DNA from 3 places in the Marinobacter sp. VGCF2001 genome. Region 2 is predicted to be linked to each of the others. Evidence: predicted binding sites of a transcription regulator. Region 2 holds the regulator's gene; each other region holds the start of a gene.
The links. The regulator FliA, encoded in region 2, starts transcription of late flagellar genes. The targets are predictions, from matches to a motif close to CTAAAGTTTNNNNNNNNNNNGCCGNTAA.
Positions count from the first base shown of each region.

Region 1 (9,796 bases), 500 kb from region 2:
TGTCTGAGGCGTGCCGCGCCGGGTTGCCTGTTCTTGCCTCTGACATTCCGGGTAACCGGGGGCTGCTTGGGGATGACTATCCCGGATACTTCCCGGCGAAAGATGATCATGCGTTGGCTGAACTGATGTGGCGCGCAGAAACGGATAACGAATTTTTGGCAGAATTGCGCGGAAGAGTTCTGGAACTGGCTCCCTCGTTCACGCCCGAAAAAGAGCGCGAGAGCTTATTGACTGCTCTTGCAAGATGCTATGGAGACGGGTAGGCCGATAAATAGCCTACCCGTGACAGCGAGCCGGTTTCAGGGTGTTATAACACCTTTTGGGCTTCAGCTGGCAGTTCGCTGAAGCCTTTTACACTCTTGAAGGCTTCAAGCTTCTGCTGATCTTCATCGCTGGGATGGGCAATTTGCTCGATGGTGGTAATGCCAGCGTCCTGCATCTTTTTGGCCGTGGCCGGCCCGATGCCCTTGATACGGGTCAGGTCGCTGTTATCTTTCGGCTTGGCTGCCTTTTTGGGCTTTGCGGCCTTGGTTTTGGTCGCGCCACTCTTCTTGGCCGCAGGCTTGGGCGCCGTCTTCTTCGCGGCGGCGGGCTTGCTGTCCTGAGTGTCCGCCTGGCGTTTTTCGGGCGCCTGGTCGCTACCTTTGCCTTCCATGCCAAGTCGCTCAAGCAGGGCGGACTGCAGCTCATGGAACTCATCCATGCGGCGCTCAAACTCGTCATTGAAACGCTTCATTTCCCGGTCGCGCAGCTTATCCATATCTTTCAGTAGCTTGCGCACCGGTTCCTGAACCTGGTTCTGCAAACTATCGAACTGCTTCAGGGCATCATTGATCAAACCCTCGATTTGTGCCGAGGTTTTCTCAAATTCTTTGTTTACTTTTTTGACGATTTTATCAACGCTTGGCTTGGCTTTCTTGGCCATAGACTGTCTCCTTACGAGAGTTGGCAAATGAAAAAAGTGGGTATCAGGCCATCTGTTGCGTGTTGGCAGGCGGGCTGGAGCCACGCCTGGATTTGAGGCTCTGCTTCTTGAGCAACACTTCACGTATGCGCCTCAGCTTGTCTGAAGTCGGTGAGCCGTCACGACTATTAAGCTCTACAAAATCAAGCGAGTAGAAGAAATTGCTGCAGTGCTTTCTCTTCTCGGTAACAAGTGCAGTCAAGCCACCGGCGCGAATCTCTTCAAAGGGCATATCCATGACCAACTCCAGCACCACGGTGTCGCCGGGCTCAAACAATTTATCCGTTTTCATCACGCAACCGAAGCTGTCGAGTTCGTAAAGCCTGGCTTCCACGGTTTCCCGGCGGAAAATCCCGTGTCGAACCCGGAATCGCGCAACCAGATCGGGTAATTCTTCGTTCATGAAACACTTGCTCTGAAAGTGAAGTCGGTCAGATCTTCTGAACAGTAATTAAACAATAGACGGGCAAAAAACTTTTGGCAATGCTGTCAGCCATCTACCCTGGCTCGTTCATGGAAATAATCAGGAATTGGCCCCGTCTGCCGGGGCCACAAGCATTGGTTAACGGGTTTTAAGCTCGTACATATCAACCCGGCGGTCTTTCAGGTTGGTCACAGAGCCTTCGTTTCTGACCAGTTTGAGCTTTTCCAGATCCATATCTGAAAACATGATCATTTCGGTATTGGGCGTGGTCTCGGCCATCACCGCATCGTGGGGGAAGGCGAAGTCGGACGGTGAGAATACCGAAGACTGTGCGTACTGAACATCCAGGTTCTCTACCTTCGGCAAATTCCCCACGCTGCCTGTGATCACTACGTAGCATTCGTTCTCAATAGCCCGGGCCTGGGCGCAATGACGAACCCGCAGGTAACCGTTCTTGGTGTCGGTCCAGAATGGAACGCAAATGATATCGACGTCCTGGGTGGCCGCAATCCGGCCCAGCTCCGGGAATTCGATGTCGTAACAGATCATTATCGCAACGCGGCCAGCGTCTGTATCGAACACCTGAAAACGATCACCGCCCTCTATGACCCAGTCTCGACGCTCGTGCGGGGTGATATGCACCTTGCGCTGCTCGTCCACCCGGCCATCCCGGTGACACAGGTAGGAAACGTTGTAAACGCGATCATCCTCAATCAATGGCATCGAGCCGGTTACGATGTTGATGTTATAGCTCACCGCCATCTCTGACATTTCATTCCGGAATTGTTCGGTGAATCCGGCCAGAAAGCGAATCGCGCGGGTCTGGTCCATCTGGTCGGTCAGCCCCATCAGCGGGGCGTTGAAAAACTCCGGAAACAGGGCAAAGTCGCTCTTGTAATCAGAGAGTGCGTCCACGAAGTATTCTACCTGTTCGAGTACTTCTTCTACGGAGGTAAATTCCCGCATTTGCCACTGAACCGCCCCCATGCGCACCTGGGTTTTCTTGACACTCAGGACCGGGGAAGGCGGCGTATAGAGGATGTTTCTCCATTCCAGAAGCGTGGCATAGCCCAGGGATTTCTGATCTTCCGGCAGGTATTTATGCATCAGCCGGGTAACCTGGAAATCGTTGGACAGCTGGAAGGTCAGAATCGGATCATAGATTTCTTTCCGGTCTACCCGCTGGATATATTCTTCCGGCGTGTATTGTTCGGCGTACTTGAAGTAGTTTGGAATGCGCCCGCCGGCAAGAATGGCCCGCAGATTCATGGAACGACAGAGCTCTTTTCTGGCTTCGTAAAGTCGCCGGCCCAGGCGGTAGCCACGGTATTCCGGGTCGATGAACACATCCAGCCCATAGAGTGAGTCGCCGTTGGGGTTATGCCAGATCTTCTCGTTGCGCAGGATGAGGTCGTCGTAGGCGTGAGGGTTGCTGAACCGCTCGTATTTCACGCTGACGGTCAGGGCCACTGCGACCAGCTGGCCGCTTTCCTCGATGCAGATCTGGCCATCTGGAAATTGTTCTACCAGCGCTTTGATCGTCTCCTTCGGCCACGCACCACCGATATCGTTATAAACCCGATCCATTAGCTCCTGAAGCTGGCTATAGTCATCCAGGTTCAGGTTGCGCAGATTAAGGTGCAGCTCTTCATGGGCCATTAACGCTCTCCATCGTTTAACTGTGACTGTCAGGTAGACTTGCCCGGGCATTCTAGCAGACGAGCGTTTGAACCACTCGACCCCCAAGCCGACAACGTTGTCTTATGCACTAAATAGGTATTAAAGCCTTTGCTGTTCTGGCCGATACGAACAGTAACTGCGCTTCAGCAGCCTGAGCGGTATCATCGTCGGGCGCTTACAGGAGGAATTCCCACGTGAAATTAACGTTCGGCCAAAAATTACTGCTCGCCGTTGGCGTTCTGGTTGTGGTCATCATGTCTGTCTTTACGTTCTCGGCAGATCAACGACTGCAGAAAACCACGAATACCTATGTCACTGCAATGCTCGATGATGCGGTGAAACAAAGTACGGCCAGCATTGCCGACTGGCTCAACACACGCCTGGACATGACCGAAGCGGTCGCAGCGTCGCTTGAAGATGTTCGAACCCAGGCGATGGCTCGCAATATTTTAAATGGTATGACCCGGGCCAGCGGCGCGAAAGACGTCTACGTTGGAACCAGTACCGGCCGGATGCTGATGCGCACCCAGGAAATCGAAGACTCCCTGCCTGCCGGCTTTGATCCCCGTCAGCGCCCCTGGTATCAACAGGCCATGAATGAGGGCAGGGCTTCCTTTACGGAAACTTACCAGGATGCCCAGAGTGGCGAGACGCTGTTGTCTGCAATAGCGCCGGTGTCTTCCGGCGCTTTCCGGGGCGTAGCGGGCATGGATATTACGCTGAATGCCATTCAGGAACTGCTCTCCACCATCACGCTCGGCGATGCCGGTTATGCGGTTCTGGTCACCCGGCAGGGAACGATTTTGTTCCACCCGGACGAATCGCTGGTGGGGCAGAATGTAAACGATCTTCTTGGGTTTGCTCCATCGCTTGACGGCACGCCCAGGCAGTTCGAGCGTCAGGATACCACCTGGAGTGCGGCATTTTTCCCGATTTCTGAAGCCCGTAGCGTCGACTGGTATATGGGGTCAGTGGTCAATTGGGACAAAATCCAGGAGCCTGTGGTTGCTGCCCGTGCAACCGGCATGACCATTGCCGTTGTGGGCCTGCTGATTGCACTGGTTATTCTGCATTTCGGCATTCGCACGCTTATGGCCCCGGTTCGCCGCCTGAATAAAGCCCTGTCGGATATTGCTTCGGGGGAGGCGGATCTGACGCAGCGCCTGGACGACACCACATCGGATGAGTTCGGCCAGTTGGCCTCCAGCTTCAACACGTTCGTTGCCAACATCCAGCAGGTGGTCCGGCAAGTAAAAGAGGGCAGTGACGAGCTTGAGGAGAACGTAAAATCTCTGCGCCAAACATCCAGCGACAGCAGAAACAGCGTCGAAGGCCAACAGCATGAAATCGACATGATCGCAACGGCCATTAATGAAATGTCGGCAGCGGCCGGAGAAATCGCCCAGAACGCACAGCAAACCGCCGAGGCTGCCGAGAATGCAGACCAGGAAAGCCGTGGGTCGCTTGAGACCGTCACCGCATCACGGGATGCGGTGCAAAAGCTGGCGGGCGAGATTAACGGGGCTGCCGAAGTAATTGATACGCTGGGTAAAGATGTATCTTCAATTACCACCGTACTTGAAGTTATTCAGGGTATTGCCGAGCAAACCAACTTGCTGGCCCTGAACGCGGCCATTGAGGCAGCGCGGGCGGGGGATGCAGGCCGCGGTTTTGCGGTGGTGGCCGACGAGGTGAGAAATCTTGCCCAGCGCACGCAGTCGTCTACCGAAGAAATCAACAATATGATTGAGCGACTGCAGAAGGGTGCCAATGATGCAGTCGAGGTGATGAAGGCGTCTACAGCAGTCTCCAATGTCAGTATGGAGAAAGCCCAGGATGCCATGGAGTCGCTGAATCGTATTGTCGACGCGATCACGGCAATCAGTCAGATGACATCCCAGATTGCCACCGCCTCAGAGGAACAGACGTCAGTGACGGAGGAGCTCAACTCGTCCATCACCCGGATTGCCGATCAGGGGCAGGAGGCGGCCAGGTCAGCCAGTGAGAACGATGTCTACAGCGGACATATCGAAACCATTGGCGGCACTCTGAGCGATCGGGTTACCCGCTTCAAGGTCTAGCATACCGTGCCACGGACGGCCTGTTATTGTGACTGTTCAAGTGTGTTTCGCAGCCGGATAAGGTTTTCCAGCGCCTTCCGCCCGATGTGCCGCGATTCCTCGCTCAAATAGGGATTGGCAAGCGTGAGAATGGTCCGCTGATCCAGCCCGAGTTCTGAAACCGCCTTACCGAACCAGGTGTCGAGATACACGGCGAAACTTCCATCTGCGATGGCCCGTTCCAGCCCCAGCCGCAATCTTTGTGCTGTTTCATGGTCCCCGCGTGCCACGAACAGGTAAGAGGGCATCGGATAAGCCAGAAGCAGGTCGGGCTCGATCACCAGATCTTCGGCATTGTTGTGCTCAATATCGAAAAGCACTTCGCTGACGCTGCGGGCAAAACACTCGAACCTTTGATTCCTAAGCATCCCGAAGAGAATTTCGTAGCGGGCGTGCGTGACCACGCCTATACCGTTTGCCTTCAGAATTTCAGTGTCCGGCCAGTGCGATCCCTGGCCGATCCGGATATTGCGCTGACGGAAGTCCTCAAGGGTCTCGACTCCGTCAAACAGGGCCAGGTGCTCTGGCAGCGTAAGACACACCCTGAACCCCAACAAACCACCGTCTAGCGGCACAGGAATGGCTTTCACGTAGGATTCCCGCTCCGCCGAAGTGGCCATATTGGCAATATCAAGCAGCTTTCTTCGGGGGTTGGCGAGCTCCCGCAAAGCGCGCCCCTGGCTGATGACTGCACTGCGGACAATCCGGAAATCGTCGAATTCGGGAGTTTTATGAAGGGCGAGCTCTACCAGGGCGCGAACGGCGGGATTGTCATAATTACGGTACCAGAGGATGTACTCCCGGGCAGAGGCCTGCTCCCCTTGTGATGCAGACACCGGTTGCAGCTGAAAAACGGCCAAAAACACCAGAGCCGGCCACAAATACTTTCGGATGGTCTTGTACGCGGTCAATCGCAAGCTCCCATGCTATCCGGTGCCGAGCGCGGCAGTGCGGTGAAAACTACCAAGATAGCTTAAATCATAATCTGCCGCCCAAAACATAACGATTTCAAAAAAAACGTAAAAGATGCTTGAACTGGCCCGATACGGCTGCAAATATCGCGCTTTCTTTATTTCAGGATGTGACGTTATGGCTCTTATTGATTCTTTGATTGGCACTGCCGGCCAATGGGTGAGTTCCAGTGACCCCAGGGCTACCCTGCTGCAGCCTCTGGAATGGCTGAAGAAAACCGGCAGCTATGCGGCGGTTAATCGTGTTATTGGCATGGCAATTCCGTTTGCCCCCCGCAATCATTTCAGTGTTGAAGAGCTCCGGCCCGGTTATGTCAAAGCCCGGGTGCGCCTGAAAGGCAACAAGAACCATTTTGGCAGTTTATACGCGGGAGCCTATTTTCTGGTGGCAGAAATCCCCGGCGGCGTGCTCACCCTGTTTGATCTGGGCCCCGCCTACACGCCGATTCTCAAGGAAATGACCCTGGAGTTTTTGCAGCCCGCCAATTCGGACGTTACCGTGGAGTTTTCTTTGTCGCCTGAAGCCGTGGCAGCCATTCTTGCGGACGCAGATGCCACGGGCCGGGCCAGGTTCAGTCTTGAGGGTATTCTGAAAGACGAAGAAGGCAATCACGTTGCCACATCAACAGCTCACTACCGGGTGCGCAAGAAAGGGTTCACGCCCCGGAGCTGAGAGATTTCAGCGCCTGCAGGAAAACCTCACCGTATTTCTCGAGTTTCGCAGCGCCGACACCGCTGACTTCTGCCAGCTCTTCCAGGTTGGCGGGGCGGCGCTCAAGCATATCGAACAGCGTTGTGTCGTGAAAAATCACATAGGGTGGCACGCCCTGTTTGTCTGCCAGCTCCTTTCGACAGGCCCGCAACGCATCCCAGCCCTCCTGGTCTGTGATCTGCTCCCGCACGTCTTGCCCGCTGCGCCGATTGCCTGACGCTCGGGTTCCGGAGGCTTTGGGGGCAACCGGGTCTTTCCGTAGCTCAATGGCTTGCTTACCCTTGAGCAGCGGCCGGCACTGCTCGGTTAATTGCAGGGCGCCATAACCCTCCGGGTCTGCCCGCAGATAGCCATTCGCCACCAGTTGCCGGAATACCGACTTCCACTCATTCGCGGACAGCTCCTGCCCGATGCCATAAGTGGTTATGGCCTGATGGCCCGATTGCAGAATGCGCTCGTTTTCCGACCCCCTCAGAACGTCAATGACGTAGTTGACGCCGAAACGCTGGCCGGTGCGATACACACACGATAGCGCTTTCTGAACAGCGACCGTGCCATCCCAGGTTTTTGGCGGGTTAAGGCAGGTGTCGCAGTTTCCGCATGGGCTTTCAAGCGCATCTCCGAAGTAGTTCAACAGCACCTGCCGCCGGCACTGGGTAACTTCACATAGCCCCAGCATGGCATCCAGCTTTTGACGCTCAATTCGTTTGAACTGATCGTTACCCTGGGAGGCCTCCAGCATTTGCCGGAGCTTGATAACATCCTGAAGCCCATACACCATCCAAGCCGTGGAAGGTTTGCCATCGCGGCCGGCGCGCCCGGTTTCCTGATAATAGGCTTCCAGGCTTTTGGGCAGATCCAGGTGGGCGACAAAACGCACATCCGGTTTGTCGATGCCCATACCGAAGGCAATGGTTGCGACCACAATGACGCCATCTTCACGCAGAAATCGTTCCTGATTGCGCGCGCGCTCCTCGGCATTCAAGCCGGCATGGTAGGGGAGTGCCGTGTAGCCTTTGCTGCTTAATAAGCGGGCTGTGGCATCGACTTTGTTTCGGGACAAACAATAGACAATGCCACAGTCATCTTCATGCTCGGCTTTAATAAAGTCCAGCAACTGCTTGTTTGCATTTGTTTTAGGAGTTATCCGGTATTGAATGTTCGGGCGATCAAAGCCGCTGATGAAATGGCGAGCCGTTGTCAGTGACAACCGTTCGGCAATTTCTTTGCGGGTGCGTTCGTCGGCTGTTGCCGTCAGCGCGATTCGCGGGATTCCGGGGAATTCCTCGGCCAACATACTCAGGCCCAGATAATCAGACCGGAAATCGTGCCCCCACTGGGACACGCAGTGGGCCTCGTCAATGGCAAAGAGCGACAAAGAGGCGTTATGCAGTAATTCGATGGTACGTGGCTGAATGAGTCGCTCAGGGGCACAGTAAAGCAGGTCAAGTTCGCCAGTCGAAAGCGCGTATTCGGTAGCCCGTGCCTGCTCGAAATCCATGGTGGAATTAAGGAAGGCGGCCCTCACGCCCAGCTCCCGAAGCGCAGCCACCTGGTCTTGCATCAGCGCAATCAGGGGTGAAATCACAATGGCTGTGCCCGGCCGAACAAGTGCGGGAACCTGATAGCACAGAGACTTACCCCCGCCTGTGGGCATCAGTACCAGGGCATCGCCGCCGCTTACCAGCTCATTAACGATGTCGCCCTGCAATGGCCGGAAGCTTTCGTAGCCGAACACTTCGTGCAACACCTGCTCCGGGTTGCGGTCTGCCGCGCTTGGCGGCTCGCTGGCGAGTTGATCGAAGTCCTGATTCATGTACATTCGGCGGTCGGCCCGTGGCAGAGTAATTAACGCGGGCGATTCTAACAGATCCTGCCTCGCCTTTGGTCAACTGGCCATTCGGGGTGGAGGCAAACAGGCAGTCGAAAGGGTACAATAGCGCCCTTTCCACTCACTGTGATCAACGCTGCGCATAACAACAGGTCTTGCATGCAGGAATTCGACGCAATCCGACCCTATTCGGATGAAGAAACCGCACCCACCATCCAGAGACTGGTTAACGATCGTGAGTTTCTGGATCTGGTTGGCCGCTTCAAATCGCCCAGGCTCGCAAAATGGGCCCCGGCTGCTCTCAGGATGTTTACACGACGGTGGCTGGCCAGCCGCTTTGGCCACTACACCAGGGTCGATGATTTGCAGGCCGGTATTTCCCAGCACGTTGGGGATCTGGTAGAGCGCACAACGTGCCGCATTACCCACAGTGGGCTGGACAATCTCGACAAGAACACGGCGCATTTGTTTATCTCCAACCATCGGGACATTGTCTTCGACCCGATGGTTGTCAATTATCTGCTGTTCCGTAACGGCTTTCCCACCACGCGAATCGCCATTGGCGACAACCTGCTGACCAACCGGGTGTTTGCCGAGATGATGCGGCTCAACAAGAGTTTTGTGGTGCGCCGTAACATGACCAGTCCCCGAGAAATGCGAGATGCTTATCTGACGCTGTCTAGCTTTATCAATCACAGCATTGATACCAACCACAGCATCTGGATTGCCCAGCGCGAGGGCCGTGCAAAAGACGGCATTGATGCAACCGATCCCGCCATTATCAAAATGTTCTACATGAGCCGGAAAAAAAGCGGGCTGGCATTTGGCGAGGCCATAAACCGGCTGCATATCGTTCCGGTTTCGATTGCTTACGAATACGACCCCTGTGACGCCGATAAAGCCAGAGAACTGGAAATACGCTCTCGTACGGGAACCTATCGCAAAGCCGAAGGCGAGGACACAGAACAAATCGTAAAAGGCCTGACTGGCTACAAGGGCCATGTCCATGTGCATTTTGGCACTCCGATTGCTGATTCACCGGATAACCCAAAAGCGCTGGCCGCGTATATCGATCGCGAGATGCACGCCAACTA
Region 1 covers NZ_JBNFVX010000001.1:95,742-105,537, reverse strand. Annotated here, with positions in the region: gene senB (selenoneine biosynthesis selenosugar synthase SenB) at 1-263, shown strand, start outside; gene ACP2AU_RS00450 (helix-hairpin-helix domain-containing protein) at 308-925, opposite strand; gene ACP2AU_RS00445 (hypothetical protein) at 969-1,367, opposite strand; gene ACP2AU_RS00440 (GNAT family N-acetyltransferase) at 1,527-3,047, opposite strand; gene ACP2AU_RS00435 (methyl-accepting chemotaxis protein) at 3,263-5,149, shown strand; gene ACP2AU_RS00430 (hypothetical protein) at 5,173-6,099, opposite strand; gene ACP2AU_RS00425 (YiiD C-terminal domain-containing protein) at 6,278-6,832, shown strand; gene recQ (DNA helicase RecQ) at 6,816-8,693, opposite strand; gene ACP2AU_RS00415 (1-acyl-sn-glycerol-3-phosphate acyltransferase) at 8,862-9,796, shown strand, end outside.
Region 1: ACP2AU_RS00435 (methyl-accepting chemotaxis protein) is a predicted target of FliA. The motif match lies at 3,168-3,195, and genes of this name have one in related genera.

Region 2 (9,796 bases):
TCAAAAATTCATCATCAGTGCCCAATACTATAGTTAAGGGCACAAACCGTGCCAGCCTCGCACGGTTTCATTGAGTAACGGACCGGCTAACTCAGGTCCAGGTGGTGCTCACGTTCCGCCCGGACCAGCAAATGAGCCATGGTGCGCACATCGATCAGGGCACACATATGGTCCACCACCGTACCTGCCAGCCATGGCCGCTTGCTGCGGGCCGTGCGCCAGCGCACTTCGTCTGGCTTGAGAGTAAACGACTGGGCGACATCGTCACAGGCCAGCCCCCATTCGCTGTCATCAAGCCGGATTACAAACCGGTAGTTGTCGCGGGCACCGGGCGGAACCCGGCCTGCCATGATCCACTCGGCCGTGTCCACTACCCGCAGATTGTGCTGCTGGTCCGGCCGTATCCCCATGTACCACCGGGGGCTGCCCGGGATAGGACGGATCTCTTCCTCGATACGATGAATGGCCCCCAGCAATACCAGTGGCACAGCAAGCTGTAATCCCGCCACGGTAAAGATCAGGCATTCAAACGGCTCTTCGGACCAGTCCGGCCTTGCCGGCGGCACGTCTCCCTCCTTGCCGGGCGCAGGGGCGGGGGTTGGAGCCTCTACCTTGACCGATGCTGGCGCCTTCTGCACCACCACCGGCTCCTTTACTGCAGGGCGAACCTGCGCCCGGGTTCGCGGCACTTCCGCGGGCTCCTCGGTCCGGACCGGTCCGGGCTTTGCCACCACCGGCTCTGGCTCGGTCTTGACTTGTTCTTCCTGCAAAGCCGTGTGAGTGGCCGTGTGTAAAAGCTCGTCCAGATAGCTGGCAATCGCCGCTTCCGGCGCTGCCAATTCCGTCAGTTTTTTGTCAGCCATGCTGACGCTCCTGCACCGAAGTAATCCGCTTCAGAAGGTCATCCAGCAAATGATTATAGGCTCTGACGCCATGGGTCTCGGCATCCAATTGCGAAGGTATAACCCCAGCCTGGCTGGCATCCCGGAATTTCGTATCAACCGGAACAGCAAAACGCCATAGGGTGTCCGGGTAGGTTTTACGCAACAGATTGAGACTTTTAACGGACGCCTGGGTCCTGCGATCGTACAGGGTAGGGACAATCATGAACGGCAATTCGTTTTTCTGCGAACGCATGATCATCTGCAACGTATGCAGCATTCTCTCCAGCCCTTTGATCGCCAGAAACTCCGTCTGTACCGGAATAACCAGAAATTGGGCCGCAGCCAGCGCATTTACCATCAGCACGCCCAGTGATGGCGTGTTGTCGAGAATCACGTAGTCAAAGTCATCCCAAAGCTGAGCCAGCGCACGGGAGATAATCAACCCCATCCCCTCAACGCCGATCATCCGACGCTCCAGCGTCGCCAGAGCCGTGCTGGCTGGCAACAAAGACAGCCCCGGGCAACCGGTATCCGTGATCAGCTGCGCGGGCAGACCATCCGGCACTTTGCCCTGGTGCTGGAACAGGTCAAACACGCTATGGGCAATGGCATCAGGGTCGTAACCAAACCAACTGGTCAGCGACCCGTGTGGGTCCAGATCAACCACAAGCACACGCTTGCCACGCTGGGCCAACAAGCCGCCCAGGGCAACGACCGAGGTTGTCTTTCCTACTCCACCTTTCTGATTGGCTACCGCCCAGATACGCACGCTTTGTTCTCCGGTTACAGCTCAGCCAGCTCCGGGCCGGCCTTTGTTCAACTTAACGGCAAGGACACGGGTAACTTGAAAGCTGCCTCTATGCTTTTGCGGCAAACCCTTGCCGATTTGTCACGATGAACAACAGGTAATACAGGAAGTGTGCCAGCTCAGCTATACGCACCTGCCACCCCGTGGCAATCAGCGCACCGCACCGCGGATACTGGCATCGCGGGAGATCAACAATACAACCCTCCGGTTACGACGGCGCCCCTCTTCGGTATCGTTCCGGGCAACCGGTTGATACTGGCCGTAACCAACGGCGGCAAGGCGTTCAGGTTCAACGCCCTCCATCATCAGCATTCGGGCCACTGCAGCTGCCCGGGCGGTGGACAACTCCCAGTTGGAGGGAAAGCGACTGGTGCGAATAGGCTGGTTATCGGTGAATCCCTCAACCTTGACCGCATTATCCCGCCCTTTCAGCACACCGGCGATTTTTTCAATCACCTCGAACGAATCATAATGGGGCTCGGCATCGCCGCTGCTGAAAAGCATACTGTTAGGGAGGTTCAGTTCAATCCACTCGCTGCTGGTTTCGAGGCTTACAACGCCCTGAGTGATCAGCTCGTCAAACTCCATGGCCAGTTGATTGGCCATCGAGCGCAGGGCCTCGGCACGATCCCTGGCATCAAGCTCGGAGTTTCGTGGTGCCTCCGCGACCGGCGGAGCAATGACGTCTTGCCGGTCCTGCTCTGGCGCCCGGACCGGCTGTTCGCCCACCGCCACGGGCTGCAAGGAGCGCTGCGGTGCGTTGAATACGCCGGTAAAGGTCTCCGAGAGCACTTTGTATTTGCCCTCGTTTACCGAAGAAACAGAGTACATCACTACGAAAAAAGCGAACAGAAGAGTGATAAAGTCGGCGTAGGAAATCAGCCAGCGCTCTTTGTTATGAAGATCGTCCTGAGGTGGTCTGCGACGGCGCATAGCAAGCCCTGGCCCGGGTTACTGCAGGAAGCCCCGCAGCCTCAATTCAATGGATTTCGGGTTCTCACCCTCGGCGATGGCAATGATGCCATCAATCATCATATCCTCATAGCGCGAGCGCTCCCTGATGATACCCCGCAGTTTATTACCCACGGGGAAAAACAACAGGTTGGCCAGCGCCACGCCGTAAATCGTTGCCACGAACGCGGTCGCGATACCGCCACCAAGGGATTGAGGGTCCTCCAGATTGGTCATCACCTGAATAAGCCCCATAACCGCACCGATAATACCGATGGTTGGCGAGTAACCGCCCATGGCCTCATAGACCCGTGCAGATTCCAGATCCCGCTGCTCGCGGTTCTCCAGATCCACCTCCATGATACTCCGGATAGACTCCGGCTCGGCACCGTCGACAAGCAACTGGAGCCCTTTGCGGGCGAAGGGTTCCGCCTCGCGTTCAGCCAGCCCTTCCAGCCCCAGCAAACCCTGCTTACGGGCTTTTACACTCCAGTCAATGACTTTGCCAATACCATCTTCCAGAGAAATATACGGAGGAACAAAGACCCAGCGGATCTGACTGAACGCTCGTTTGAGCATGGGCCAGGAAGTTTGCAGAATGGTTGCCGCCAGCGTTCCGCCAACCACAATTAACCCCGCGGGACCATTGAACAGGGAACTTACGGCGCCACCTTCCAGCAGATTACCACCCAGTATCGCCACAAACGCGAGGATGATTCCGAGCAGGCTCAGAATATCCATTAGCTCACCCCTTCAACCAACCGGGGGCCAATATCCTCAAGCGGCAGAATTTCGTCACTGAGCCCTGCTTTGGCCACCGCCATGGGCATACCATAGATCACAGAGCTTTTCTCGTCCTGCGACCAGATCACCGAACCGGATTGTTTCATCATCCGGCAACCATCTTTGCCATCGGCGCCCATGCCGGTCAGAATCAGACCAAGCGTCTTACCCGGAAAGCTCCTCGCCAGGGACCCGAAAGTAACATCCACGCACGGCTTGTAATTCAAACGATCATCGCCCGGAAGAATGCGAATCCGAGCCTGACCGCTGCGATTTTCGACCATCATCTGTTTGCCGCCCGGAGCCAGCAGCGCCAGCCCGGGACGAAGCACATCGCCATCTTCCGCCTGGCGCACCTCAATGCGGCACAGCTTATTCAGCCTCTCGGCAAAGGCCGGCGTAAAGCTGGCTGGCATATGCTGCACCAGAACCAGAGGTGCGGGAAACGAGGCAGGCAGATGTGTCAACACCTTTTGCAGCGCAACCGGCCCACCCGTGGATGTACCAATGGCAACCACGCCGTAGTGCTTTGTCGCGGTTTTACGACCAGACCTGCGAGCAGGCTCGGCGGCAGACGGTGCCTTATGGGATTCGGGCGCTGCCGGCCGGTTCAGCCGTGTACCGGAGCGTTCAGCCGGCTGACGGCGCGCCTCCGGCACGGCGGGTGCCGCCGGCTTCGGGGCGACCGTTGCTGCCCGGCCTCCCGGGCGACTGCCGGCAACATCCAGAATGCGCTGGATCAGAATCTTCTGAAGCTGGCTGGTATCCCGGGCGATTTCTTCAAAATTCTTGGGCAGAAAATCCACCGCCCCGGCCTCAAGGGCATCAAGCGTAACCCGCGCCCCTTCGTAAGTCAGAGATGAAAACATCAGCACCGGCACGGGGTGCTTGCGCATGATCTCTCTGACGGCCGAGATGCCGTCCATCACCGGCATCTCGTAATCCATGGTAATAACATCGGGACGCAGCTTTTCTGCCAGCTCCACCCCTTCGCGCCCATTGGTGGCAGCGCCTACCACTTTGATCTGGCCCGAAGCCGTCAGAATTTCCGTCAACCGTTTTCGAAAGAAGCCTGAATCATCTACGACCAGGACAGAAACTGTCATCCATTTCTCCTACACAATCCCGGAAATTCCTGTTCAGCCGTAATGCTGAAGGAGGCTCGGCACATCAATAATCAACGCGATACGACCATCGCCGGTGATGGTTGCGCCAGCCATACCTGGCGTCCCCTGAAGCGCCCGACCCAGCGGCTTGATGACCACCTCTTCTTGGCCAATCAACTGGTCCACCACAAAGCCAACCTGTTTCGTCCCCATGGCGACAATCACCACGTGCGCATTCTCCGGTTCGGCCTGGCCTGCCGCCCCGTGAACCAGCCAGCGCTTGATGTGGAACAGCGGGAAGACTTTCTCACGCACAACGATGCATTCTTTGCCATCAACAATGTTGGTTTTGGTCAGGTCCAGATGGAAAATTTCGACCACGTTCACCAGTGGCAATGCAAACGACTGATCGCCCAGCATGATCATCAGCGTCGGCATGATCGCCAGGGTCAGCGGCACTTTGATGATGATGCTGGTGCCCTTGCCCTTGTCAGACATGATATTGATCTGGCCATTTAACTGGCCGATCTTGGTTTTCACCACATCCATGCCGACACCCCGGCCGGAAACGTCTGAAATCTGTTCTTTCGTCGAAAAGCCGGCGGCAAAAATCAGGTTAAAACATTCGTTGTCGGTCAGTCGGTCTGCGGCATCCTGGTCAAACAGCCCCTTATCCACGGCCTTTTGACGCAGGACGTTGGGGTCCATTCCAGCGCCATCGTCTACGATCGACAGCAAAATGTGGTCCCCCTCCTGCTCTGCCGAGAGGGTCACTGTTCCGGCTCGCGGCTTGCCTGCGGCCTCACGGACATCCGGCGCTTCCACACCATGGTCAACGGAGTTTCGGACCAGATGCACGAGCGGATCAGCCAGGGCCTCAACGAGGTTTTTGTCCAGATCCGTTTCTTCGCCGTGCATGACCAGATTAACTTCTTTCTTCATGCTGCGGGCAAGGTCGCGGACAACCCGGGGGAAGCGGCCAAATACTTTCTTGATCGGCTGCATCCGCGTTTGCATCACAGCCGACTGCAAATCGGTGGTCACCACATCGAGATTGGCAACCGCTTTGTGCATATGTTCGTCTTCGCTTTCGGACCCCAGGCGCTGCAAACGGTTACGCACCAGCACCAGCTCACCGACCATATTCATGATGTCGTCAAGCCGCTTGGTATCCACGCGTACCGTCGTTTCTCCGGCAGGCGCAGCCTCCCGGGCGGGCGCGGGCGCCGGGGCAGATTTGGCGGCCGCTTTTTTATCGGCAGCAGGATCGGCTTTCTTTGGCTCGGGCCTGGATTTGGGCTCGGCTTTGGCAGCAACAGCCGGGTGTTCCGGCTGATGCCCGGCCGGGGTAGCACTCGGGCCAGCACCTTTGCCGTGGAGTTCGTCCAGCAGGTTTTCGAACTCGTCGTCGGAAATCAGATCCGCATTCCCGGAGGCAGCTTCGGAAGCGCTGCCCGGCGACTCTGCGGCCGGCGTCGATTCCTCTTCCACTGGAGCAGCCGAGAACTGACCTTTGCCGTGGAGCTGATCGAGCAGCGCCTCAAATTCATCATCAGTGATTTCGTCACTATCGGACTGGCTGCCGGTATCCGCTGGAGTGCTGGCGGATTCACTTGCTGCGGGTGTCTGGCCGTCGGATTTCTCGTCTGCCAATGCATCCAGCAACTGCTCGAATTCCTCGTCGGTGATATCGCCCTGGTCAGCGGCAGCAGTGCTTTCAGGCTCGGCTTCAGAGGCTTTTTCCGGTGAGGCATCGGCCTCCGGGGCATCGTCTGCCTCAGGTTTGGCCAGGTCGTTGAGGGCTGCGATCAGTTCATCCGGGGCAGGCGTTGGCTCCTCGCGGTTGCGAACTTCCTCGAACATGGCATTCACGTGGTCCAGCGCTTCCAAAACCACATCCATGAGATCCGAGGTGACCGTACGCTTGTGATTACGGAGGATATCGAACACGTTCTCCGCAGAGTGGCAGCAATTAACCAGCGCCTCCAGTTGCAGAAAACCAGCGCCGCCCTTGACGGTATGGAAGCCACGGAAAATGGCGTTCAGCAGATCGCTGTCGTCAGGATGCTGCTCCAGGTCCACCAGCTGCTCCGACAACTTTTCGAGTATCTCGCCGGCTTCAACCAGGAAGTCCTGCAGGATCTCTTCATCAGCATCTAACGCCATGCGTCACCCTCTTTATTATCAGAATCCGAGACTGGACAGCAGATCGTCTACGTCGTCCTGCCCCGAAACTACATCTTCCCGTTCTTCAGCCTTGATCTGGGGGCCCACCCCTTTCTCGGCCGATTCTTCGTTTTCTTCAATCTGGTGAACCGTGCCGGTCAACTGATCCACGTGACTGGCCATCACAACCAGACTGAGAAGGTTGTCTTCCACTTCCTTCACCAGAGCGGTGACTTTCTGGATAACCTGTCCGGTAAGATCCTGAAAATCCTGGGCAAGCAGAATTTCTGACAAATTCTGGTAAAGGTTGTCAGAATCCGAGCTCAGACTGACGAAGAATTTATCGATACGGCCGTACAACTCCCGGAACTCTGCCGGTTCCATCTCGCGTCGGCGCAGCCTCTGCCATTCATCCCGCAGGACCACAGCCTCGTCCCGCATGGCATGGGCCACTGGCATACTTTCCTCCACCAGATCCATGGTCCGGTTCGCCGCCTGCCCGGTCATCTGTACGACGTAGGCCAGGCGATCCGAGGCATCGCTCATTTTCGACAATGCCTCTTTCTGCTCGGCATTGCGCGGGTCTATCTGAAAATTCCGGATTGCCTCATGGAGGCTGCGAGTCAGTCGCCCCACTTCCCGGTACAGACTTTGATCCCGAACCTCACCGAGTTCATTGATCAGAGTCATCGCCTCAGCATAATTCCCGGCGTTAACGTTCTCGACCAGGTCGGCAGCCTGCTTCTGCAGCTTCTCAGCCACCTCAGGATCAAGGCTCTGATGGTTCTGTTTGCTATCACTCATGACGAGCCATCCGACCTCTGGTTACTGGATTCGTTCGAAGATTTTCTCGATCTTTTCCTTGAGTACGGCTGCCGTGAAGGGCTTGACCACATAACCGTTCACCCCGGCCTGGGCCGCGGCGACAATCTGGTCCCGCTTGGCTTCCGCTGTCACCATGAGGACTGGCAGGCTCTTCAGATTTTCATCAGCCCTGACCGCTTTGAGCAAGTCAAAACCCGACATACCGGGCATATTCCAGTCCGTCACCAGGAAGTCGTACTTTCCACTTTTGAGCATGGGTAACGCCGTGTTGCCATCGTCAGCTTCATCCGTGTTAGTGAAGCCAAGATCTCGAAGCAGGTTCTTGATGATTCGTCGCATCGTGGAAAAATCATCCACGATGAGGATTTTCATATTTTTGTCCAATGGGACCTCCAGTCAGTAACACCCGGAATTCATTCAGCCTTTTGAAAGTCTAGCAGGCTGCTACCTTAACCGCTTATTGTGTGGCGTTTGCGCACGTTGTAAAGCACCGGTTACCAAAAGCTACACAGCGAACAGGAACACTGCGCTTTGTCCGTCAGGCTTTGCCATCATCCTGCCAATCGGATAGCCGACCGCGCAGGCGCAGTGCTGCCTGGCTATGAATCTGACTCACCCGGCTCTCGCTGACCCCCAGCACCGCCCCGATTTCCTTCAGGTTCAGCTCTTCCTGATAATAAAGGCTCAATACAAGCTTTTCCCGCTCAGGCAGTTGCTCAATGGCTTCCGCAAGACTCCGCTGAAACGCACCGGACGCAATCCCGTCGAGGGGATTATCACTGCTCTCCGCTTCTTCTATCGGCAGCTCACCGGATTCATTGAGCTCATCGAGGCTAAAAAGTCGGCCACTGTTGGCGTCCGCCAGGGACGCGTAGTATTCGTCGAGGCCGGTACCCAGCTCCTCGGCTACCTCGGCGTCCTGGGCCTCGCGCCCGGTACGGTCTTCTACGGCCTTGATAGCGCTGGCAATACGCCGGGAATTACGGTGCACGGAACGGGGCACCCAGTCGCCTTTGCGGATTTCATCCACCATGGCGCCACGTATACGGATACCGGCATAGGTTTCAAAGGTTGCGCCCTTGCCCGAGGTGTATCGCTGTGCCGCCTCCAGCAACCCGATCATGCCGGCTTGCATGAGGTCTTCCAGCTGGACAGACGCAGGCAGCCTGGCCATCAGATGAAGGGCGATTTTCTTGACCAGTGGCGCATGCTCTTCAATCAGATCAGAAGGATTGGCAGCACCAGCGTGATGGTAAATTCCCAGATTTTTCGCCAATGTCATGTATCCGGTTTTCTTGTAGGACTGGATTCAGATCAGACTTCGACGAGCCGTTCCACGAAAAACTCCAGGTGGCCACGGGGGGACGACGGTAACGGCCAGCTGTCCACCTTTTCAGCCAACGCCCGGAGGGCGATGGAAGCTTTCGCCCGCGGGTAGGCATCCAGCACGGCTTTCTGCCTTTGAACCGCTTTCTTGACGGCCTCGTCGTAAGGCACGATACCCACGTATTGTAGTGCCACATCCAGAAAACGCTCGGTGACCCGGGTCAGTTTTTCAAAGAGATGACGCCCTTCCTGCTCGTTACGGACCTGGTTTGCCAGGATGCGGAAACGGTTGGTGCCATAGTCCCGGTTCATCAGCTTGATCAGAGCGTAGGCATCGGTAATTGATGTGGGCTCATCACAGACCACCAGCAGAAGCTCCTGGGAGGCCCTGAGAAAACTGACCACCGACTCCGAAATGCCGGCCGCGGTATCTACGATCAGGACGTCGATCTGGTCTCCCAGTTCGCTGAACGCGTTGATCAGCCCCGCGTGCTCCATGGCACTGAGCTGGGTCATGCGCTGGGTTCCGGACGATGCGGGCACGATTTTGATGCCACCAGGACCATTTACCAGCACTTCCTTGAGGTCGCAGTCGCCGTTCAGGACATCCTGGAGATTGCGATTGGCGGTGATGCCGAGCAAAACATCGATATTGGCAAGGCCCAGGTCCGCATCCAGCAAGACCACCCGCCGCCCCTTCTGAGCAAGGGCGATACCGAGGTTGACCGAAACGTTGCTCTTACCGACACCGCCTTTGCCGCCGGAAACCGCAATCACCTGAACCGGATGTGGTCTGCTCATACTGTTATCAGTCTCTCACTACGTTCTTGGTCGGGCACGAGGCCGATGTTGTGTCGGTTGCCAGCATAACTCAGGCGCCTTCTGCAATGGCCTCGGCACCCTGTACCGTCCTGAGCCGTTCGACACCCAGGCGAACCAGCGGAACC
Region 2 covers NZ_JBNFVX010000001.1:596,376-606,171, forward strand. Annotated here, with positions in the region: gene ACP2AU_RS02775 (chemotaxis protein CheW) at 87-863, opposite strand; gene ACP2AU_RS02780 (ParA family protein) at 856-1,653, opposite strand; gene motD (flagellar motor protein MotD) at 1,843-2,625, opposite strand; gene ACP2AU_RS02790 (flagellar motor protein) at 2,644-3,384, opposite strand; gene ACP2AU_RS02795 (protein-glutamate methylesterase/protein-glutamine glutaminase) at 3,384-4,532, opposite strand; gene ACP2AU_RS02800 (chemotaxis protein CheW) at 4,566-6,698, opposite strand; gene ACP2AU_RS02805 (protein phosphatase CheZ) at 6,717-7,502, opposite strand; gene cheY (chemotaxis response regulator CheY) at 7,524-7,907, opposite strand; gene ACP2AU_RS02815 (RNA polymerase sigma factor FliA) at 8,062-8,805, opposite strand; gene ACP2AU_RS02820 (MinD/ParA family protein) at 8,838-9,650, opposite strand; gene flhF (flagellar biosynthesis protein FlhF) at 9,721-9,796, opposite strand, start outside.

Region 3 (9,796 bases), on a different contig from region 2:
GAACTTGTGAGCCGCCTCCGGATTCTTGGCATTTTTGGGAATCACGAAGCTGTCCAGCCAGGCGATAATACCCTCTTCCGGATACACGTATTCCAGTGAATCCAGGGTATCGCGCCCCATCACCGCTTCACCGTTCCAGATCATGCCGATGTCCGTTTCACCTTCCAGATACGGCATTCTCGGCGCATCCGAGTTGAAAGTGCGAACCGATGGCATCAGTTCGGTCAGCTTTTCGTAGGCTTCCTCGATTTCCTCAGGATTCGTACTGTTTCCAGAGTAGCCGAGGACTCTCAGCCCCACGTGAAACACTTCGCGCATATCGTTGGTCAGCATCACCCGGCCTTCAAAGCGCTCGTCCCACAAGTCTTCCCAGCCAGTGACTTCGCCGTCTACATCGGCCGTATCCACGGCCAGCCCCGTGGTGCCCCAGAGGTAAGGCACGCTGTATTCGTTCTCGGGGTCGATGTCCAGATTCACCAGCTCCGGGTCGAGGTTATCAAAACCCTCGATCTTGCTCCGGTCAATCGGCATCAGCAGGTTTTCCTGACGCATCTTGCTCACGTAATAAGTAGACGGTACCGCCAGGTCATAGGCTGCACTCTCGTCGAGCAGTTTCAGCCGGGCATACATGGCCTCATTACTATCGTAGGTGGTGTACACCACCGGGATACCGGTTTCTTCAGTGAACCGGTCCATGACTTCCTGAGGCATATACTCAGACCAGTTGTACAGGTTCAGAACCTGGGGTTCTTCAGACCCGCTGCAGCCCGTCAGGCCTGCCGCCAGCAGGCCGGCCAGTACCAGTTTCTTCATCGTTTGCTCCTTAACAGTATCCATTGAGACAAAATCAGCATGACCAGGGAGAATACCAGTAGCAGGGTGCCCAGGGCATTCACTTCAGGTTTCAGGCCCACCCGCACCATAGAGTAGATGCGCAACGGCAGAATTTCATAACTGGGGCCACTGACGAAAGTGCTTACCACCACATCGTCCAGTGACAGGGTAAAACCCAGCAACCAGCCGGCGAGCAACGCCGGCATGATCACCGGAATCAGCACCGTGCGGGTCATGGTGAAATCGTTGGCGCCCAGATCTCGGGCGGCCTCCGGCAAGCGTTCGTCAAAGCCGCTGAGGCGCGCCATCACGGTGATGACCACAAAAGGCAGGCAAAAGGTCACGTGAGCCAGCAATAGCGATACATATCCCAGTTTCAGGCCCACCAGCAGAAACAACGCCAGCAGCGAAATCGCCAGCACGATTTCCGGCGACATCATCACCACAAACAACATACCGTTAAGGACCTTCTTACCCCGGAACCGGTAACGGTGCAGAGCCAGCGCGGTGAGCGCACCGATCAGGGTAGAGACCGTGGCCGCAGACAACGCCAGCCACAGGGAGTTCCACATGGCCTGCACCATGGCCCGGTTGTTAAAAAGGGCCTCGTACCAGCGCAGGCTCAGGCCGCCCCATTCGTAGCCGGTGCGGGAATCGTTGAAGGAAAACACCACCAGCACCACGATGGGCACGTACAGCAGCAGATACACCAGGGTGAGGTAGGTGCGTGGCAGCCAGCGATTCATACACCGTCCTCCCCGATCCGCCTTTTACTCAGGCGGTGGGCGAACATCAGGAACGCCATGGCCAGGGTCAGCAGGATGCTGGCGGCGGCACCAAAGGGCCAGTTGCGGGCATCGAGAAACTGGTTCTTGATGACGTTGCCCACCAGCAAATTACGGGAGCCGCCGAGAATATCCGGCACAAAGAACAAGCCCATGGCCGGCAACAGTACCAGCATGATGCCGGCCAGCACACCCGGCAGCGTGAGCGGGACAATCACGTGCACGAACGTGGAGAAACGGCCCGCTCCAAGATCGTGGGAGGCTCTCAGATAATCCTCGCGCAGGTCTTCGAACACCGAATACAGTGGCAAAATCATGAACGGCAGCAGCAGATACACCAGGCCAATAATCACGGCCCCCTCGGTATACAGCAGTTGCAGGGGCTCATCGGTAATGCCCAGCCCCATCAGGGCATTATTGAGCAGGCCATTGGTGGCCAGAATGAGCTTCAGGGCGTAGGTGCGCACCAGGGAATTGGTCCAGAACGGCACGATCAGCAGAAAAATCAGCAGCACCTGATTACGTTTGCCGACCTTGGACAGCGCCCAGGCAAACGGGTACCCGATCAGCAAGCAAACCAGCGTCGTCATCGCGGCCATGTACAGGGAATGCAGGAACACTTCCAGGTACAGCGGATTCAGCAGTTGCCGGTAAGCATCGAGGGTCAGCGGCAGCGAGATGAAGGAGCCCGGGTCCCGGGTCATCACGCTGGCACCGACCACGAGCAGGTTAGGCGTCAGTACCAGAAACAGCAACCAGCCCCACACCAGCACCAGAACCGCCGTACGAAACGGCTGCTGTGTCAGGCTACGCATCGGTGCCGGCTTCCTCTGGACGATCTTCGGTTTCGGTGGGTAACAGCCACTCCCAGCCATCCACCCAACTGACTTTTACCGGCTCTCCGAGACGGTAATCGAAGGTAGGGTCGTCTTCATCAAAGAATTCCGACGCCAGAACCTCGGTACCATCTTCCAGATGGATCACCGAATCCAGGGTACTGCCCTTGTAGTTCCGCTCGATGATTTTCCCCGCCACCCCTTCGTCGTCCTCCGGGGCCAATACCCGGATGTCTTCCGGGCGCAGCAGCACGTGCAGTGGCTGGCCAGGCGAGACCGGAAAATCCGGTTTACGGAACCGGCGCTTCAGGCCGAACACGTTCACCGAAATGGTGTCCTCGCTGATCGCCTGTTCCACCCGGCCCGGGAAAAAGTTGGTTTCACCCACAAACCGTGCGGTAAACAGGTTGGCCGGGCGCTCATACACTTCCCGCGGCGTGCCCAGTTGCTGGATAAGGCCGTCTTTGAGCACCACCACCCGGTCAGACATCGACAAGGCTTCTTCCTGATCGTGGGTGACAAACACAAAGGTGATGCCCAACTCCCGTTGCAGACGCTTGAGTTCCACCTGCATGGTGCGCCGCAACTTGTAATCCAGCGCCGACAACGGCTCATCCAGCAACAGCACCTTCGGGCGCTTGACCACCGCCCGGGCAATGGCCACCCGCTGCTGCTGGCCGCCGGACAGCTGATGCGGCTTGCGGCGGGCGAAGTCTTCCAGCTGCACCATCGCCAGTGCCTCGTCCACCCGCTCACGAATTTCCGGTTTCGGCCGTTTTTCCATTTTCAGGCCATAGGCGACGTTGTCGAATACCGACATATGGGGAAACAACGCGTAGTTCTGGAAAACCGTATTCAGGGGCCGTTGCTCTGGCGGCGTGTAGGTCAGGTCCTGGTTTCCAAGGGCAATGGTGCCGTCGTCGGGATGCTCGAAACCGGCCATCATCCGCAGCAGCGTGGTTTTCCCGCAGCCAGACGGGCCCAGGAGGGTAATAAATTCGCCGTCAAAAATGTCCAGATCCAGAGAATCCAGCACTTTTTTGCCGTCGAACTGTTTGGAGAGATTGCTGAGAGATAGCAGTGTCTGTTTCATCGGCCCTGCCCAAAGTTTGAGCGGCGTATTTTTCCAGAAACAGAGGCAAACAAAAAGGGGCGTGGGGATATTCCCTACCCCGCCCCTTCTGTTTTGCAGCCTTAACCGGCTATCCAGTTACGCGGCAGGCTTACTGGTCCGCAACGCTGTCCAGATAGGCCTTATCGGAGATATTGGTCCAGGGCCGGACCTGCTGCAGATAATCCCGCTGTGAGGTGATAATTTCCCGGGCCAGTTCGTCTTCTGCCGCAAACTCATCAAGCAGGCGATTGGTGGTTTCACGCAGGGCCTCGATGACTTCCGGCGGAAACACCTTGTGCGTCACATCCGGGTATTCCTGCTTCATCTTTTCCCAGGCCACACCACTTTCGTGCGTGCTCTGGATATACATATCGTAGGCCGCGGTGCGCATGGACACCCGCAGAATGGCCTGCAGATCGTCCGGCAGCTCCTCCCAGGTTTTCTGATTGATCAGAAACTGCACTTCCGCATTGGGCTCCTGCCAGCCGGAATAGTAGTACTTGGCAATCTGGTGGAAGCCCATCTGCAGATCCAGCGCCGGACCGACCCACTCCACGGCGTCGATGGTGTTGCGCTCAAGCGCGGTATACAGTTCGCCCGGCGGCAGGTTGGTGACCGCCACGCCGACTTCCGACATAACCTCGCCGGCAAAGCCCGGGGTGCGCATCTTCAGGCCTTTCAGATCATCCAGGGAATTGATCTCTTTCCGGAACCAGCCACCCATCTGGTTGGCGGTATTGCCGCCGGGAAACGACAGCAAACCAAACGGCTCGTAAACCTTCTGCATCAGCTCCATGCCTTCGCCGTGATAGAACCAGGCATACATCTCCGGCGCAATCATGCCAAAGGGTACGGTGGTGAAATACATGGCATTGGGGATGGTGCCTTTGTAGTAATACGAGGCGGTGTGACCCATGTCGTACTGGCCGTTGCGAACCATGTCGAAAATACCGAATGGCGCCTTGTGCTTGTTTGAGGAATCGATCCGGATTCTCAGACGACCACCGGACATCTCCTCGGCCATGGCCGCCATGTTGCGGGGGGCATCCCCCAACAAGCCGGAATTCGGGCCCCAGGTCTCGGCCAGGCGCAGGGTATAGGTGTCTTTCGACATGGCAGCCGGGCTTGCCAGCAGGGCGACAGCGCCAACCGCTGCAAAAAACGTCTTACGCAAAGTCATAGTGTGGACTTCCATTGTTATCGATTATGGGCATATGCGGATCATCATAAAGCGGAAAGCCGGCCGCGCCAATGTGGCGGGGCCGGCTTTAGGGTCCGCGTGAATCAGATCTTGAACTGGCCTATCAGCTCACGCAGATGCTCGCCCAGCCGCGCCAGTTCGTGGCTGGCCTCGTTGGTCTGGGTTACGCCGGTGTCACTGCGCTGGGCGGCATCGACAATGCGCACCACGTTCTGGTTAATCTCTTCCGCCACCTGGCTTTGCTGTTCCGCCGCAGTGGCAATCTGCGTGACCTGATCGTGAATCTGGGTCACGGAAGTCACGATGGTGTTCAGGGCCGTGGTGGCATGATTGATACGCTCAACCGTCGCCTCGGAACTCCGGCGGGAGTTATTCATTCGCTCCACCGACGCCTTGGACTCGGTCACAAAACCATCGATCATCTCCCGGATCTGGTCCGCGGATTCCGCCGAACGCTTGGCCAACTGTCGCACTTCATCCGCCACCACCGAGAAACCCCGGCCGTGCTCGCCGGCCCGTGCCGCCTCGATAGCCGCGTTCAGGGCCAGTAGGTTGGTCTGCTCGGTCACCGCGTGAATCACATCCAGCACCTGCTGAATGTCGTTCGATTTCTCGGCCAGAGCATTAATGCTGCTCGCGGTCTGGTCCATTTCCTGGGTCAGCTGATTGACTGCCCCCTGAGCGCTGTTGATCGTCTCACCGCCTTCTTTGGCCATGCGGTCTGCATCCGAGGCCGCCCCTTCCACTTCGTTGGCGTTCCCGGAAATCTGCTGGATGGTCGCCGCCATTTCGTTGATAGCCGAGGCAATCTGATCGGTTTCCGAGCCCTGCTCCTGCACCGACTGGCGGGTTTCATTGGCAACCCGGCTGAGTTCTTCCGCAGCCGAGGCAACCTGATCGGTGGTGGAGCCCACTTCGCGGATGGTGTTCTGGATCTTGATGACAAAATGATTGAATCGACGGCCCAGAACCGACAGCTCGTCTTTACCGTCTTCCGGCAAGCGCTGGCGCAGGTCGCCCTCACCATCGGCAATCTCTCGCATCATGCTGCTGACGTTGTTCAATGGGACTGTCACCGTCCGGCCAATAAACAGCCCGATTACCAGAGCCGCCACCACAACAATGATGGTCACCAGAAGAATGAACCCCATCGCCTCTGCCATGGCATCGTCGATGTCGTTCTTGGTTGCTGCCACGACTTTCTCGATGTCCGTCACGTAGACACCGGCACCAATCATCCAGTCCCAACCGGGAATAAGGGTGGTGAACGATACCTTGGGCTCTACATCACCCGATTTGGGGTTCGGCCACTCGTAGCCGAAAAAACCGTCCTTTTCAGCCGCCCCGAACAAGCCGTCGAGTAACTTCAGTTGATTGCGGTTGGACACCGGCCCTTCAATCGACGGATCCGGAGCGTACGCGAGATTGTAGCGGTCCCGGGTGTAGGCAAAGACGTAGTTGCCACCACCAAAGCGAATCTCCCTGAGCCGCTTCTTGGCTTCTTCCTTGGCGGCCTCCCCCGACAATCCGGAATTATTCTTGGCATCCAGAACCACATCCTTGGCTACTTCCACCAGGTTTTTCAGCCCTTCCTTGCGGGCATCAAGTAACCCCTGCTCCAGCCTCTCCAATTCAGCTTCGCCGTTTGCTTTTATCTGGCTTGCCGTAATCCAGGCAATGGTGCCCGCCGTAATCAGAACCGGCACCAGAACGCCCAACAAGAGTCGAGTCCTGATCGTCAGATTGCTCATAAAGGCCATGGTTACTACTCCGGTGTAACAGTCGTTAGATCGATAGCTCGCAAAAATCACAGAACGGCGCCGTCGAGGAATGAAGACGCCCTGGGCGGGTGTTGCAGCCGGGATATGGCAGTGTGTCAACAAACCCGCCACAACAAGCCCGATACGTTAAACTACTTATCGACCACAATGGAAACGACTTGAGCGGATATCCGACTAAAGTTTGGCGTTAGTGATGTATTTCAGATGCGAATCATCCGGGCGCCCAGAAGCAGGTTAGGGCCCAGCTTGGCCACTTTCACCTGATCGGGATTCAGCCCCATGTGCGCAAGCGTTTCCTGGATATCCTCCAGTGCCTCATCCCTGGGCGCGGCCAGCAGAAGCTCACGCACCGACTCCATCACCATTTTTACCGGTACCGTCATAAAGTAGAACGAGATCAACAGCATCATCACCGGGTCTGCGTACACTGCAAACTCTGACCATTCGCTGTGTTCCAGCCCCCAGGCGATGGCGAATCCGATCATCACCGCGGCACTCAGAGCACTATCCATCAACCACTGGCGCTGCTCTGCCCTGACCAGCCCGGAATCATTGCGAATGCTGGCCCAGCGCAGGTAGCCCCACACCGCCAGACACCCCACTACGTTCACGGCACCGAAAACCGTCGCCATACCGGCCGCCACCGGCCGACCGCCCTGGAGCAGAGACACCACGGCCGACACCAGAGACACCACACAAACCAGACCAATCACAAGCCCCTTGACCGCAATCACCAGCGGTTCCACCGCGCCCATGCCGTAGGGATAATCTTCGCTGGCGGGCCGGCGCACCAGGCTGGCAGCGTAGAGGGATAGTAGCGACAATCCGAGACTGATCAGGGAATAGGCGCCGTCGAAAAGAATCACCAGGGAATCGGCCCAAAGGCCCCAGGCGATACCGGCAATCGCAAACAGGCCGGCACCGGCAGCAGATAACGTCAGCGCCAGATTTTCCCGCGCCAGAGAAGTAAACATTTTGACCTCCTGAGAATTGCCGGCCATATTATCGACTTTGCCCAGACGGCGTGAGTCGCTGAGCGACGGAAAATCCGGCGCAGCAGGAGCCTCGTGAAAACTTCCCAGATCAAAATATTTCTTGCCGTGGTGCGCCATGGCAGCGTTGCCGCCGCCGCCCGGGAGCTTCATCGCAGCCGCACAACGGTGAGTACGGTGCTGGCTTCCCTGGAAGACGAGCTGGGGGTGGAACTCTTCGAACGCAGCGGCAATCAGTTGCATCTGACGGCCATCGGCCAATCCATCCTCACCGATTGCCGGCGCTTCGACCAGGTGGCCGGGCAGATACAGGCACGGTGCCAGCATCACCTGAGCGGCGCTGAATCGGTATTGCGCATAGCCCGGGACGATGCCATTCCGGAGGATATCTGGAGGGGTATTCTGCGGCGTCTGAAACAACGTTTTCCCCAGACCAGCCTGTCGGTGTATCTGGCCTCGCCCCGGGAGTTACCGCCGTTGGTAGGCAGCCAGGCGGTTGATGTGGCGTACGGGCTGATGCCCGAACAGCTGAACGAGGGGTACCAGTGGTTCCGGGAACTGGCCGATGTCCGGATGCTGACCGTAGCCGCCCCCGACCACCCGCTCAGCCAGCTGAAACGGGTCACCCAGGACGATCTGGTCAGCCATACCGAGATTACCCTGGCGTATATGCAGGATGCGCAGCTGGTGGCCGAATCTCCGGAAACGGCAAATTATCTGGCGTTCACCCAGTACGAACTGATCATGGATGCCGTGATTGATGGCGCCGGCTGGGCGGACTTGCCCCTGCCGCTGATTGCCGAAGCGTTAAGAAAGGAACAGCTGAAAACCATTCATCACCGCAGCGCCCGCTGGTGGAAGGTGTTCAGCGCACTGGAAGCCGAACAGGCGCAGGGCGGCGCCGTGGTGGGCTGGCTTGCCAACGAACTGGAACGCTATCTGGAAACTCTGGCTTAACGGGCCAAAGAGCGTTTTAAGCACCAGTGGGGCGGTCGTCCGCCGGATCGCCGGTGTCGCATTTCTTGCAATCGAGCTCGAACCCCAGCATGGACTGCCGCCCACTGGCGGTGACTACCCAGGGGCGGTTGATCCACGGCGGATCATGGCGCACGTGCTGGTTGTGACCGCAGGCCAGTTGCGCCACCCAGTGTTGCTCATGGTCCTGATGATAACCGGTGATCGATTGCTTCATTGAACACCTTTTTCTGCTCTGGGCCGACCAACCCACGCCGACCAGGAGTAGATTCCCAGCGCCAGCCAGATGGCCACGAAGCTTAACAACTTCGCCTGGCTCAGGGGCTCTTCGAACACATACAGGGCAATCAGGAACTGGATGGTGGGATTGATGTACATGAGAAAACCGACCGTCGAGAGCGTTAAACGGCGGGCGGCACCGGCAAACGCCAGCAGCGGTATCGCCGTGACAATGCCACTGGACGCCAGCAGCAAACCACTACCCAGATCATCCGAGAAGTGCGACAGCCCATTGGATGACAGCCAGGCCAGCGTCAGCAGACCCAACGGCAGAAGCAAAAGGGTTTCGACGAACAAACCGGACAAACCATCCAGCTCGACTTTCTTGCGCATCAACCCGTAGGTGCCAAAACTGAAAGCCAGCACCAGGGTGATCCAGGGCAGCTCGCCCAGCAAGAGCAACTGATACAAAATCGCCATCGCCGCCAGCCCCACGGCGACCGCCTGGAGCCGGGAAATACGCTCACCGAGCACCAGCAACCCCATGGCAACATTCACCAGCGGCGTCAGAAAATAGCCGAGACTGGCCTGCAGCACGTGGCGGGTTTCCACCGCGTAAATATAAATGCCCCAGTTCAGCGCGATAAACACCGCACACCCCAGAACGTAACCCAGCCGGCGAGGCTGTCGCAACGCAGCGACCACAGGCGGCCAGCGTTTCAGCAACGATATCACCAGCGCGAGAAACAGGCAGGACCAGATCACCCGGTGAATCAGCACTTCCCAGGCAGGAACTCCCTCGAACAGAGCAAAATACAGGGGGAAGCTCCCCCACAGACTATAGGCGGCAAGCCCGTAAACCACACCCTTGGAGGTGTCACTCAATGCTTTCATAGCTTCCTCATCATCCAGCCCGCTAATCTATCACAGTCCGGACTGTGATCGCGCTAATGCCTTGGTCACAGGCCACTGAAGATGACGGGGCCGGGGTAAATGCCTTACTCTGAAAAACCACACCTTTGTTCAGGGAGAGCGATCATGAAAACCGCCCACGATCTT
Region 3 covers NZ_JBNFVX010000002.1:451,385-461,180, reverse strand. Annotated here, with positions in the region: gene ACP2AU_RS05285 (extracellular solute-binding protein) at 1-813, opposite strand, end outside; gene potC (spermidine/putrescine ABC transporter permease PotC) at 810-1,580, opposite strand; gene potB (spermidine/putrescine ABC transporter permease PotB) at 1,577-2,434, opposite strand; gene potA (spermidine/putrescine ABC transporter ATP-binding protein PotA) at 2,427-3,548, opposite strand; gene ACP2AU_RS05265 (TRAP transporter substrate-binding protein) at 3,679-4,749, opposite strand; gene ACP2AU_RS05260 (methyl-accepting chemotaxis protein) at 4,854-6,530, opposite strand; gene ACP2AU_RS05255 (cation diffusion facilitator family transporter) at 6,752-7,525, opposite strand; gene ACP2AU_RS05250 (LysR family transcriptional regulator) at 7,619-8,500, shown strand; gene ACP2AU_RS05245 (DUF3565 domain-containing protein) at 8,517-8,735, opposite strand; gene rarD (EamA family transporter RarD) at 8,732-9,631, opposite strand; gene ACP2AU_RS05235 (rhodanese-like domain-containing protein) at 9,776-9,796, shown strand, end outside.
Region 3: ACP2AU_RS05260 (methyl-accepting chemotaxis protein) is a predicted target of FliA. The motif match lies at 6,687-6,714, and genes of this name have one in related genera.